2 regions of the Paenibacillus taichungensis genome follow, and region 2 is predicted to be linked to the other one. Evidence: riboswitches for the same ligand, from Rfam matches in the RefSeq annotation. Region 2 holds a riboswitch; the other holds the start of a gene.
What was found. A riboswitch is a leader RNA that binds a small molecule or an ion and turns the genes downstream of it on or off. The one in region 2 is predicted to bind ZMP and ZTP.
Positions count from the first base shown of each region.

Region 1: it holds a riboswitch for ZMP and ZTP, as region 2 does, so the genes downstream of both, ACR1R9_RS12225 (bifunctional 5,10-methylenetetrahydrofolate dehydrogenase/5,10-methenyltetrahydrofolate cyclohydrolase) here and ACR1R9_RS30010 (TIGR01440 family protein) in region 2, are expected to answer to the same signal.

Region 1 is NZ_CP194720.1:2,717,298-2,722,046, forward strand. Features, by position in the region: gene ACR1R9_RS12215 (nitroreductase family protein) at 1-474, opposite strand, end outside; gene ACR1R9_RS12220 (MarR family transcriptional regulator) at 495-977, opposite strand; ZMP/ZTP riboswitch at 1,219-1,300, shown strand; gene ACR1R9_RS12225 (bifunctional 5,10-methylenetetrahydrofolate dehydrogenase/5,10-methenyltetrahydrofolate cyclohydrolase) at 1,352-2,203, shown strand; gene ACR1R9_RS12230 (DUF817 domain-containing protein) at 2,372-3,136, shown strand; gene ACR1R9_RS12235 (undecaprenyl-diphosphate phosphatase) at 3,153-3,965, shown strand; gene ACR1R9_RS12240 (hypothetical protein) at 4,082-4,726, opposite strand.
Region 2 is NZ_CP194720.1:6,675,376-6,680,124, forward strand. Features, by position in the region: gene ACR1R9_RS29995 (L-threonylcarbamoyladenylate synthase) at 1-755, shown strand, start outside; gene ACR1R9_RS30000 (manganese efflux pump MntP) at 924-1,484, shown strand; gene ACR1R9_RS30005 (low molecular weight protein arginine phosphatase) at 1,609-2,181, shown strand; ZMP/ZTP riboswitch at 2,298-2,379, shown strand; gene ACR1R9_RS30010 (TIGR01440 family protein) at 2,519-3,112, shown strand; gene glyA (serine hydroxymethyltransferase) at 3,327-4,574, shown strand.

The DNA.
Region 1 (4,749 bases), 3.0 Mb from region 2:
AAATCTTTCATCCTCACGCAGTCCAATTCCTTTGAAAAAGCCTTCATTCTGAATCATGGATTCTGTATCCCACAGCATTCCTAACCCTTGTTCCCATCCCAGCAGTTGGAAGCTCTGCATCATCCCGCAGGCAGCCGCATAATTGCGGTCATTGGTCAGACGATCCGGTCCTACAGTCGACATAACAATGACATGAGCAGGAATATCGGTAAACCTCTTTTTAAACACATCCAGCAGTTTTCCCGGAATCAACTTGCCGAACTTGCTCTGCGACATCTGTTCCAGCATGCAGTCTACCAACCGTTTGCGTGCTTCGGGAGTTCCGGCATAAACAACACGCCATGAGCCAAATTCAACAGATGGTTGAAGCCGTGTTGCCTTGTGCAGCAATTCAACAACCAACTCCTGTTCCACCGGTGTAGAATTACATTTACGAATACTTCTGCGTTCCCTGATCAATTCTGCCAGACTCAAGTGTTTCACTCTCCTTCAGTTTATCTGGATTCCATATCCATGCTGCTGTCTTGAAGAAATTGATGTATTATTTTCAGCTCCGGTTCCGAATATTTGTCCAAAGAACGATAGAACCGTTCAGCCTCAAGTACATGTAAACGTTCATGCAGTTCAAAGATCTTTTTGCCTTGCGGTGACAAACGGAAATAGCTCTCCTTTTTGTTGTCATTCATTTTCGTACGTTTGACGAATCCTTCCTCCAACAGTTTGTTGCCGATCTTGGTAATACTCGCTTTGGACAAATTCATCGCCTCAGCAATACCCGTGTTGTTAATAGGCTCATGTTTGCCAATGCAATCTATCATATGAACCGCGGTCAAATGCTGAGGGATTTTGTCCATGCTTTCCCGCTGAGCGATACTTAGAAAATGTTCAATTTCCGTATCCTTGTGATTCTCATAAACATGTAAAAATCGGATAAATTGGTCATACAGTAACTGTTTTGTTCGATCGTTTGAATCCATTCTTCAATCGCTCCTTATTTACTTATAAATAATAAAAAACCCTTAAATGATTAAACTAATTCAGGAATTTAATATTAAATAGTTTACTAGTTAACAATATAACACGAGTGATAACAGTTATCAACTATATGACGAAGATTGTGGCTACCAGGGAAACTAATACCCCATACAAATCAAAGTGAAATCCATTAACTATTGAACAATTTTGCTTTTTCAAGTACTATCAATCTAAACAATTCAAACGATCATATGTAACTGGCGAACACGGTGAACCGTGAGGGAGCATATGGTTTTGTAATAAGCCGTACGCCTGGGCAGAGGTAAGGAATATTTATTTCCTTGCCTCTTTTTTATGTTGAAAGGGCGATGTGAAAATGAGTACTGACAAACTGATCTTGAATGGACAAACGGTAGCGGATTTTATGAAGGAAGACATGGCCTCGAAGGTTGCCATTCTGGAGGAAAAAGGCATTCAGCCTTGTCTCGCAACAATTCTCGTCGGAGATGATCCTTCTTCAGCGACCTATGTGCGAATGAAAGGAAATGCTTGTGCTCGATTAGGCGTGCATTCTATTAAGGTCGTTCTTTCTGCGGATACCACCACAGATGAATTAATTCAAGAAATTAACAAGCTAAATGATGACCCTTCCGTACACGGTATTTTGCTTCAGCACCCTGTCCCGAATCACATCGATGAAAGAGCAGCTTTTGATGCCATTAGCATCGAGAAGGACGTTGACGGTGTAACGACCCTCGGTTTTGCACTTAATGCTTTTGGAGATGCAGAATTCCCTTCCTGTACACCACAGGCTATTATGCGTATTCTGGATTTCTACAATATTCAGATCGAGGGCAAACATGCGGTTGTCATCGGAAGAAGTCCAATTCTGGGCAAACCTGTCTCAGCCATGCTGCTAAACCGGAATGCAACGGTGACGACCTGCCACTCCAAAACCGTGAACCTGGAGGAAATCGTGAAGCTTGGCGATATCATAATTGCAGCCGTCGGCAAACCGCTCTTTGTTAAAGGAGATTGGATTAAACCAGGTGCTGTCGTTATTGATGCAGGTTATAACAAAGGCAACGTCGGAGATGTGGATTACGAAGCTTGCTTTGTTCCTTCTTCAGCAATTACACCTGTACCAGGCGGTGTTGGTCCTGTAACGATTGCGACGCTCATCGAACATACGATTAAATCTGCCTACAAGCTGTCTGCAAATGCATAATTGAATTGTCCAAAAAAACAAGGTCCCTCTAGTTGACGAGGGGCCTTATTTGTCTTTGATTAAGCACGAATTGAAAATAAGAAAATATATAGATCTTTTTTTCTCTTTTTACAAACGGACCATATCTATATTATTATGAACAAGGCTTAGGAAGGAGATAAACATAACTTGAAACCTTTAGTACAGCTCCTGCATTTCGGTTATCATCAGGCGATGAGTTGCATTTTTCCTGTGGCGATCTTTGGAACGTTGGCCCTTTCTAGCGTAATTCAGATACCCTTTCTCTATCGCTATGATGCCATTCTGCTTGTTTTATTAGCAGTACAATACCTTATGTACCGGAGCGGATTGGAAACACGTGATGAAATCAAAGTCATATGTATATTTCACGTGATTGGATTGGTACTGGAGATGTATAAGGTATGGATGGGATCCTGGTCATACCCCGAGCCTGGTTATACCAAGCTCTTTGGTGTCCCCCTTTATAGCGGATTTATGTATGCAAGTGTTGCAAGCTTTATGTGTCAAATATGGCGCAGATTGCGTATGGACATGACAGGCTGGCCTGGGTTTGCATCTTCGTTTCTGTTAGGTGGAGCCATCTATATCAACTTTTTCACACATCATTTTATTCCCGATTTCCGTTGGTGGTTGACCGCTCTGGTATTTATTGTTTTTCGAAAAACATGGATTATCTATCGGGTACGATTAACTACCTATCGAATGCCGTTAACACTCGCTTTTATCATCGTAGGTTTTTTCATCTGGACCGCTGAAAATATAGCTACATTTTTTAACGGCTGGAAATACCCTGACCAGCATGATTCCTGGCAGCTGGTCAGTTTTAGCAAGATCAGTTCGTGGTTCCTTTTGGTGATTATTAGTGTCATTATTGTGGCCCAACTGAAATATGTCAAAGCCAATCGAAAATAATGAGTAGGAGGATACAATGGAAGACTTTATTTTATGGTTGAAATATGTGTTATTAGGTATCGTACAAGGGGCTACAGAGCCTATTCCGGTTTCTTCAAGCGGACATTTGATTATCGTTCAACGATTGCTTGGCATGGAGCAGAACGGATTATCCTTTGAAATTTTGACGAACACAGCCTCACTGATTGCCATTATGTTTATCTTTCGGGAAGATATCAAAAAACTTATTGTAGGAGGCTGGCGATTCCTAGTCTCTCGCAATGCGGAGTACAAAGCAGATTTTATGTTTTGTCTATACATAATCATTGGTACCCTGCCTGCTGCGATCGGGGCTGTGCTGTTCAAGGATAAAATTGAAGAAATATTCACTTCTGTCTATACGGTTGCGATTAGTTTACTGATTACAGGGGTTGCCCTATGGCTCATTCGAAACCTTCGCGGGCGCAAAAGAGATGGCGATTTGTCTGCGAAAGACGCAGTACTGGTGGGTCTGGCTCAAGCGGTGGCTCTTATACCGGGAATAAGCCGCTCTGGTGCAACAGTCATTGCATCTATTGCTGTCGGGATGAAACAAGAAACGGCGTTGAAATTTTCCTTTATGCTCTACATTCCGATTAGCATCGGTGGTGTAATTTTAGGTGCATCTGACATTGTAACCGATCCGCACCGAGCGCAGTTGGCTGTACCTTACATTTTAGCGTTCATTACAACCCTTATCGTAACCTACTTTTCAATGAGATGGTTCATGGGAATTATGGCAAGAGGGAACTTGATTTACTTTTCATACTATTGCTTCGTAGTCGGAATTCTTTTACTTATTTTTTTGTAAACTCGAATTTCCTTGTAACGTATAAGGGAACAACCCTCAACAATGGGTTGTTCCCTTTTTATTGTTTTCCAAACTTGACGATCCCGCCCTACTCGCAGGTCCCGTACGATCACTCTTTAACGCTCTTCCAGAACCATGGAACCCATGCCATTCGGATCATCCATTTGTTTATGGGTTACGAGCTCCCCTTTATCATTGAATCCCTTTATTTCATACGGAATTGTTGCAGACGAGGGCAGTGATACAAACCAGATTATGCTTTCCGGGCCCACCTCAACCAGCTTGGCTTCCGCAAGTACTGGTTTCTCATTCCCCTCGAACTCGACAGTTACACGCTGAATAGCCGGGTCTAGTATATGTCCAAACAGCATAGGGAAAGGTGTCGATATATGACTCAATTCAGGTATGCTCATGTAATCCATTGCAGACGTGAATTGAGATGATTCACCAATGGAATATCCGCCACCCCAAGCCCACTTCCATCCGAATATTATCTTCCGAGCATACTCCATCTGAAGATTGCTGTTATTTTCCTGACCCATTTTTTGTTTAAACAAAATTATGCCGCCGTCCACCGGTTCTTGATGAATAATTTGTAATGAATCATCATTATTTCTAAACTTTCGGATCGCTTCTTCAGCAGTTTTTCCTATAGGAATATGTATGATTTCACTCATTCCCATTGCTTTGGACATACGCCGGTCGGCTAGTCCGCCAGGTCTGTCATTCACATAAACAAATGCGATGCATGATATGAGCAAAAGTAAAATGAGTATCGCAGTAA
Region 2 (4,749 bases):
GGGCGGTATCCCCGCGGGTTACCGCCGGTTTGGACACGGTGGCCGTGCGGATGCCGGATCATCCGGTGGCTTTGCAGTTGATCGCGGCGGCGGAATGCCCGGTCGCCGCGCCGAGCGCCAACCGCTCCGGGCGGCCAAGCCCGACCCTCGCTGCACATGTACGCGAGGATCTGGCAGGCCGCATCGGCGGCATCGTGGACGGCGGCCCCACCGGGGTGGGCGTCGAGTCCACGGTGGTGCAGGTCGGTGACGACGGTACCGTCACCATCCTGCGCCCTGGCGGCATTACGGCGGAACAGCTGTCCGCCGTTGCCACCCGTGTCGCCACGGACCCGGCGCTGCTCGCCGAGGGGCCCGGTGGCGATGATAGCCCGGCGCCGCGCTCGCCGGGCATGAAGTACACGCACTACGCGCCCACAGGTGCGCTGTGCGTGGTGGAGGGGCCGCCCGCAGCGGTGGCGGCCTGGATCAGCGCCGCCCTCGCAGAGGCGGCGCAGCGCGGGGAGCGCACCGCGGTGCTGGCGTTCGCCGAGCACGCGGAGCAGTACCGCGCCGATGCCGTGTTCTCGCTGGGCGAAGCCAGCGAGCTGGAGGAAGCAGCGCGCCGGCTGTACGCCGCGCTGCGCAGCTGCGATGAGCAGGGGGCCACATATATTGTGGCTGAAGCCTGCTCGCGCGAAGGGCTGGGAGCAGCCGTCATGAACCGGCTGCTCAAGGCGGCAGGTCACCGACTCATTCAGGTCGGTAACCGATAGCCCCCTTTTTCCATCGCTATGAATACTTCCCCTTGGCACCCGCCCTCTAGCCACGACTAGCCATTCATTTTTTGAATGCCAGCCATGCAAAAAGCCTTATCAGGTCATGTTTGTGTTCTTGTCCGCATATGGTGTACAAGAACCTTTACGTGACTTGGGGGTATGGGGATGTGGGATGTGTCTGCCCATGTTGGGCAGTTGGTAACCATTTTGATTATGGCCGTCGCTCTCGGACTCGACGCGTTCTCACTCGGCATCGGGATTGGCATGAAGGGTATTCGTCTGAGAGACGTATTGCGAATCAGTACCGTAACGGCCCTGTTTCACATCATCATGCCACTCATCGGTATGTATACGGGCAAATACGTCAGTTCCCTGCTTGGTGACATTACGACGTATGCAGCTGGCGGTCTGCTGGTCCTGCTCGGTGCCCATATGATCTTGAACGCTTTCCGGGAGGGAGACACCAAACTGGTGGATCATCGATCTTTGCTCGGTGTGATACTGTTCTCACTGAGTGTCAGTGTAGATTCGTTTTCCGTTGGAGTCTCGCTCGGCATGTTCAGCAGTGACTTGGTGTTAACAGTACTGGCTTTTGGTGTCTGTGGTGGAGCGATGTCCGTTATGGGTCTGCTGTTGGGACGGCGTGTGAGCCAAAACATGGGAGATTACGGGGAAGCGGTTGGCGGAGCGATCTTGCTCGCTTTTGGACTTTTGTTTATATTTTAAAAAACGACGTTAACCATGATTACAGCCTAGTGCAGTCTTCAATATATAGTTAAGAGGTTCATTTGTTCAGATTTAGTTTCAAACATGATTCGACAACATTTGCAAAATGGGGAGGCTAATCACAATGAAACATATTTTGTTTGTATGTACAGGGAATACATGTCGCAGCCCCATGGCGGAGGGACTCTTACGTAAACTGGCGTCTGAGCGGGGCATTCAGGTGGACGTTCGTTCCGCAGGTGTAGCCGCCACAACGGGCATGCCGATTTCCCGTCATGCGGAGGCCGTATTAAGGGATCACAATGTGGAGGGACCGCCTCATTCGACGCTACTTAGCTCCAACCTGGTCGGTTGGGCCGATCTGATCCTCACGTTGACACGCAGTCATAAACAGCATGTTATGCAGGTTTTTCCCGACTCTGTACACAAGACCTATACCTTGAAAGAGTATGTGGAAAATGATGAACAAGTCCTGAATGATCTTCAGGAATTGGACAGCCTGTTTGCGACATTGGAGATGAAACGTGCGCTGGGTCAGGAGATTTTGGCATCTGAACGTGAACGGGCAATCGAGATCAGACAGCGGATTCCGAGTTTTGATATTTCGGACCCGTTTGGTGGCAGTCGCGACGATTACAACATCGCTGCGGCAGAGATTCGGACCGCGCTCGACAGACTTTTGGACAAGCTGGGTTAATTGGATTCGTTTAATCATTCCAGCTACCGGTGGATTACCATATAAAAAAACGTACACGGGATGTAAATTACCCGTTGATTTTAAACGCAGGTTGTTTTATGATGAATGGGAAAACAGGGATCCGGTGTAACTGGCGACGAAGTGGGCATAACCACGATGGAGCACCGGAACAAACGGCCGGTCGCCTGGGCAAAAGAGCAATTCTGCGTTACCCGCAGACTGCTCTTTTTTTCGTCTTTCATCTGATTATTCGCTATAATAGTACCTGAAATGCCATGCAAGAATACCAAGGGCAGCCAAGAGGAAGCCGGGCATGATTTTATCGGGAGGCGATAGGATGACTATTGAATTAGATTCGGAACAACCCGGATTGCATGAACAGACCGCATCCATTCTGCGTGAACTGGCGCTTGCCGGACAGCTTGGAACTGGACAGATCGTTGTGATCGGTACAAGTACAAGTGAAGTCGCAGGCAAACGGATTGGTACAAGCGGTGCGGTTGAAGTAGCGCAGCAGCTTCTTGCGGGTATACGCGAGGTGCAGCAGGAGTTCGGTTTTGATGTTGTATTCCAATGCTGTGAGCACCTGAACCGTGCACTGGTTATGGAGCGTTCACTGCTTACACGTCTTGGATTGACTGAAGTGGGTGCAGTACCTGTGCCCAAAGCAGGTGGTTCCATGGCATCCGCAGCGTATCGCTCGCTGACCGATCCATGCCTGGCTGAACATGTGCAGGCCCATGCTGGACTGGATATTGGGGAGACGATGATTGGCATGCATTTGCGGCATGTGGCAGTACCCTTCCGGACAGCACTCCGCTACATCGGTGATGCCCGTGTTACTACAGCATTGACCCGTCCAAAGTTGATTGGCGGCGAGCGTGCAGTGTATCGTATGGAAGAGCAACCAGATTCGACATTTTGTGACTAACGTATAAACCGAAACGATTGGTTACACTCCTGACTTCGATTGCATCACCATCTTACGATCGCTGTTATCCCCAGATTTTTTGAATCTCTTATATAAGGGGAAATCCGGTGATAAAGGCGAACGCTCTGCTTCTCCAGATTGGTGTTGCACTCTCCGTTTTCGTGTAAACATGATTTCGCTTTATAACTTCACTTATAACTGGAGGAATTTAATCATGGAACAATTGCGCAAGAATGACCCGGCAGTACTGGAAGCGATGAATCTTGAACTAAAACGTCAACAAAACAACATTGAGCTGATCGCGTCCGAGAACATCGTAAGCGAAGCGGTTATCGAGGCAATGGGATCTGTACTTACCAACAAGTACGCTGAAGGATATCCGGGCAAACGTTACTATGGTGGTTGTGAGCATGTTGATATCGTAGAAGATATCGCGCGTGATCGTGCCAAAGAATTGTTTGGAGCAGAACATGTGAATGTTCAACCTCACTCCGGTGCACAAGCGAACATGGCAGTATACCTTGCGGCTCTGAAACCAGGTGATACCGTTCTGGGTATGAACCTTGCGCATGGCGGACACCTCACACATGGTAGCCCGGTTAACGCTTCCGGATTGCTGTACAATTTCGTGGCATACGGTGTACAAGAAGATACATTCCTGATTGATTATGATGAAGTGCGCAAAGCCGCATTTAAACATCGCCCTCGTATGATCGTTGCAGGTGCAAGTGCATATCCGCGTACCATTGATTTTGAAAAGCTTGCTTCCATCGCTAATGATGTAGGTGCTTTGTTCATGGTGGATATGGCTCACATCGCAGGACTGGTTGCTGCAGGCTTGCATCCAAGCCCGGTTCCACATGCGCATTTCGTAACGACAACTACACACAAAACGCTGCGTGGACCTCGTGGTGGTATGATTCTGTGCCGCAAAGCTTGGGCAGCAGCGATTGATAAAGCGGTATTCCCGGGTTCCCAAGGTGGACCTCTGATGCACGTGATTGCTTCCAAAGCGGTAGCATTTGGTGAAGCATTGCAACCTTCGTTCAAAACGTATGCACAAAACGTGGTAAAAAATGCACAAGTATTGGCTGAAACACTGATTGCTGAAGGATTGAACATCGTATCCGGCGGTACAGACAACCACTTGATGCTGATCGACACACGCAGCGTGAATATCACAGGTAAAGAAGCCGAGCATGTACTTGATTCCATCGGCATTACCGTGAACAAAAATGCAATTCCGTTTGATCCAACTAGCCCGTTTGTAACGAGCGGTATCCGTATCGGTACACCTGCTGCTACTTCGCGTGGTATGAACGAAGAAGCAATGGTAGCTATTGGTAAAATCATTGCCAAAACATTGAAAAACCCTAAAGATGCAGCTAAATTGGACGAAGCCCGTGCTGAAGTAACGGCACTTACGGATCAATTCCCACTGTACACTGACCTTAAATACTAAAAAAACTTGCTCATGGTGTTTGTATTTGAGATGTTCTTATGTAAACACTCAGACGGAGCAGACAGAATGAAGACGTAGAAGCGTAGCGTTCGCCTTTATCCCTGGATTTTCCCCTTAATAAAGGAGTTCAAAAAAATCCGGGGGTAACAGCGATCGAAGGGTCATTCTGTTTGCG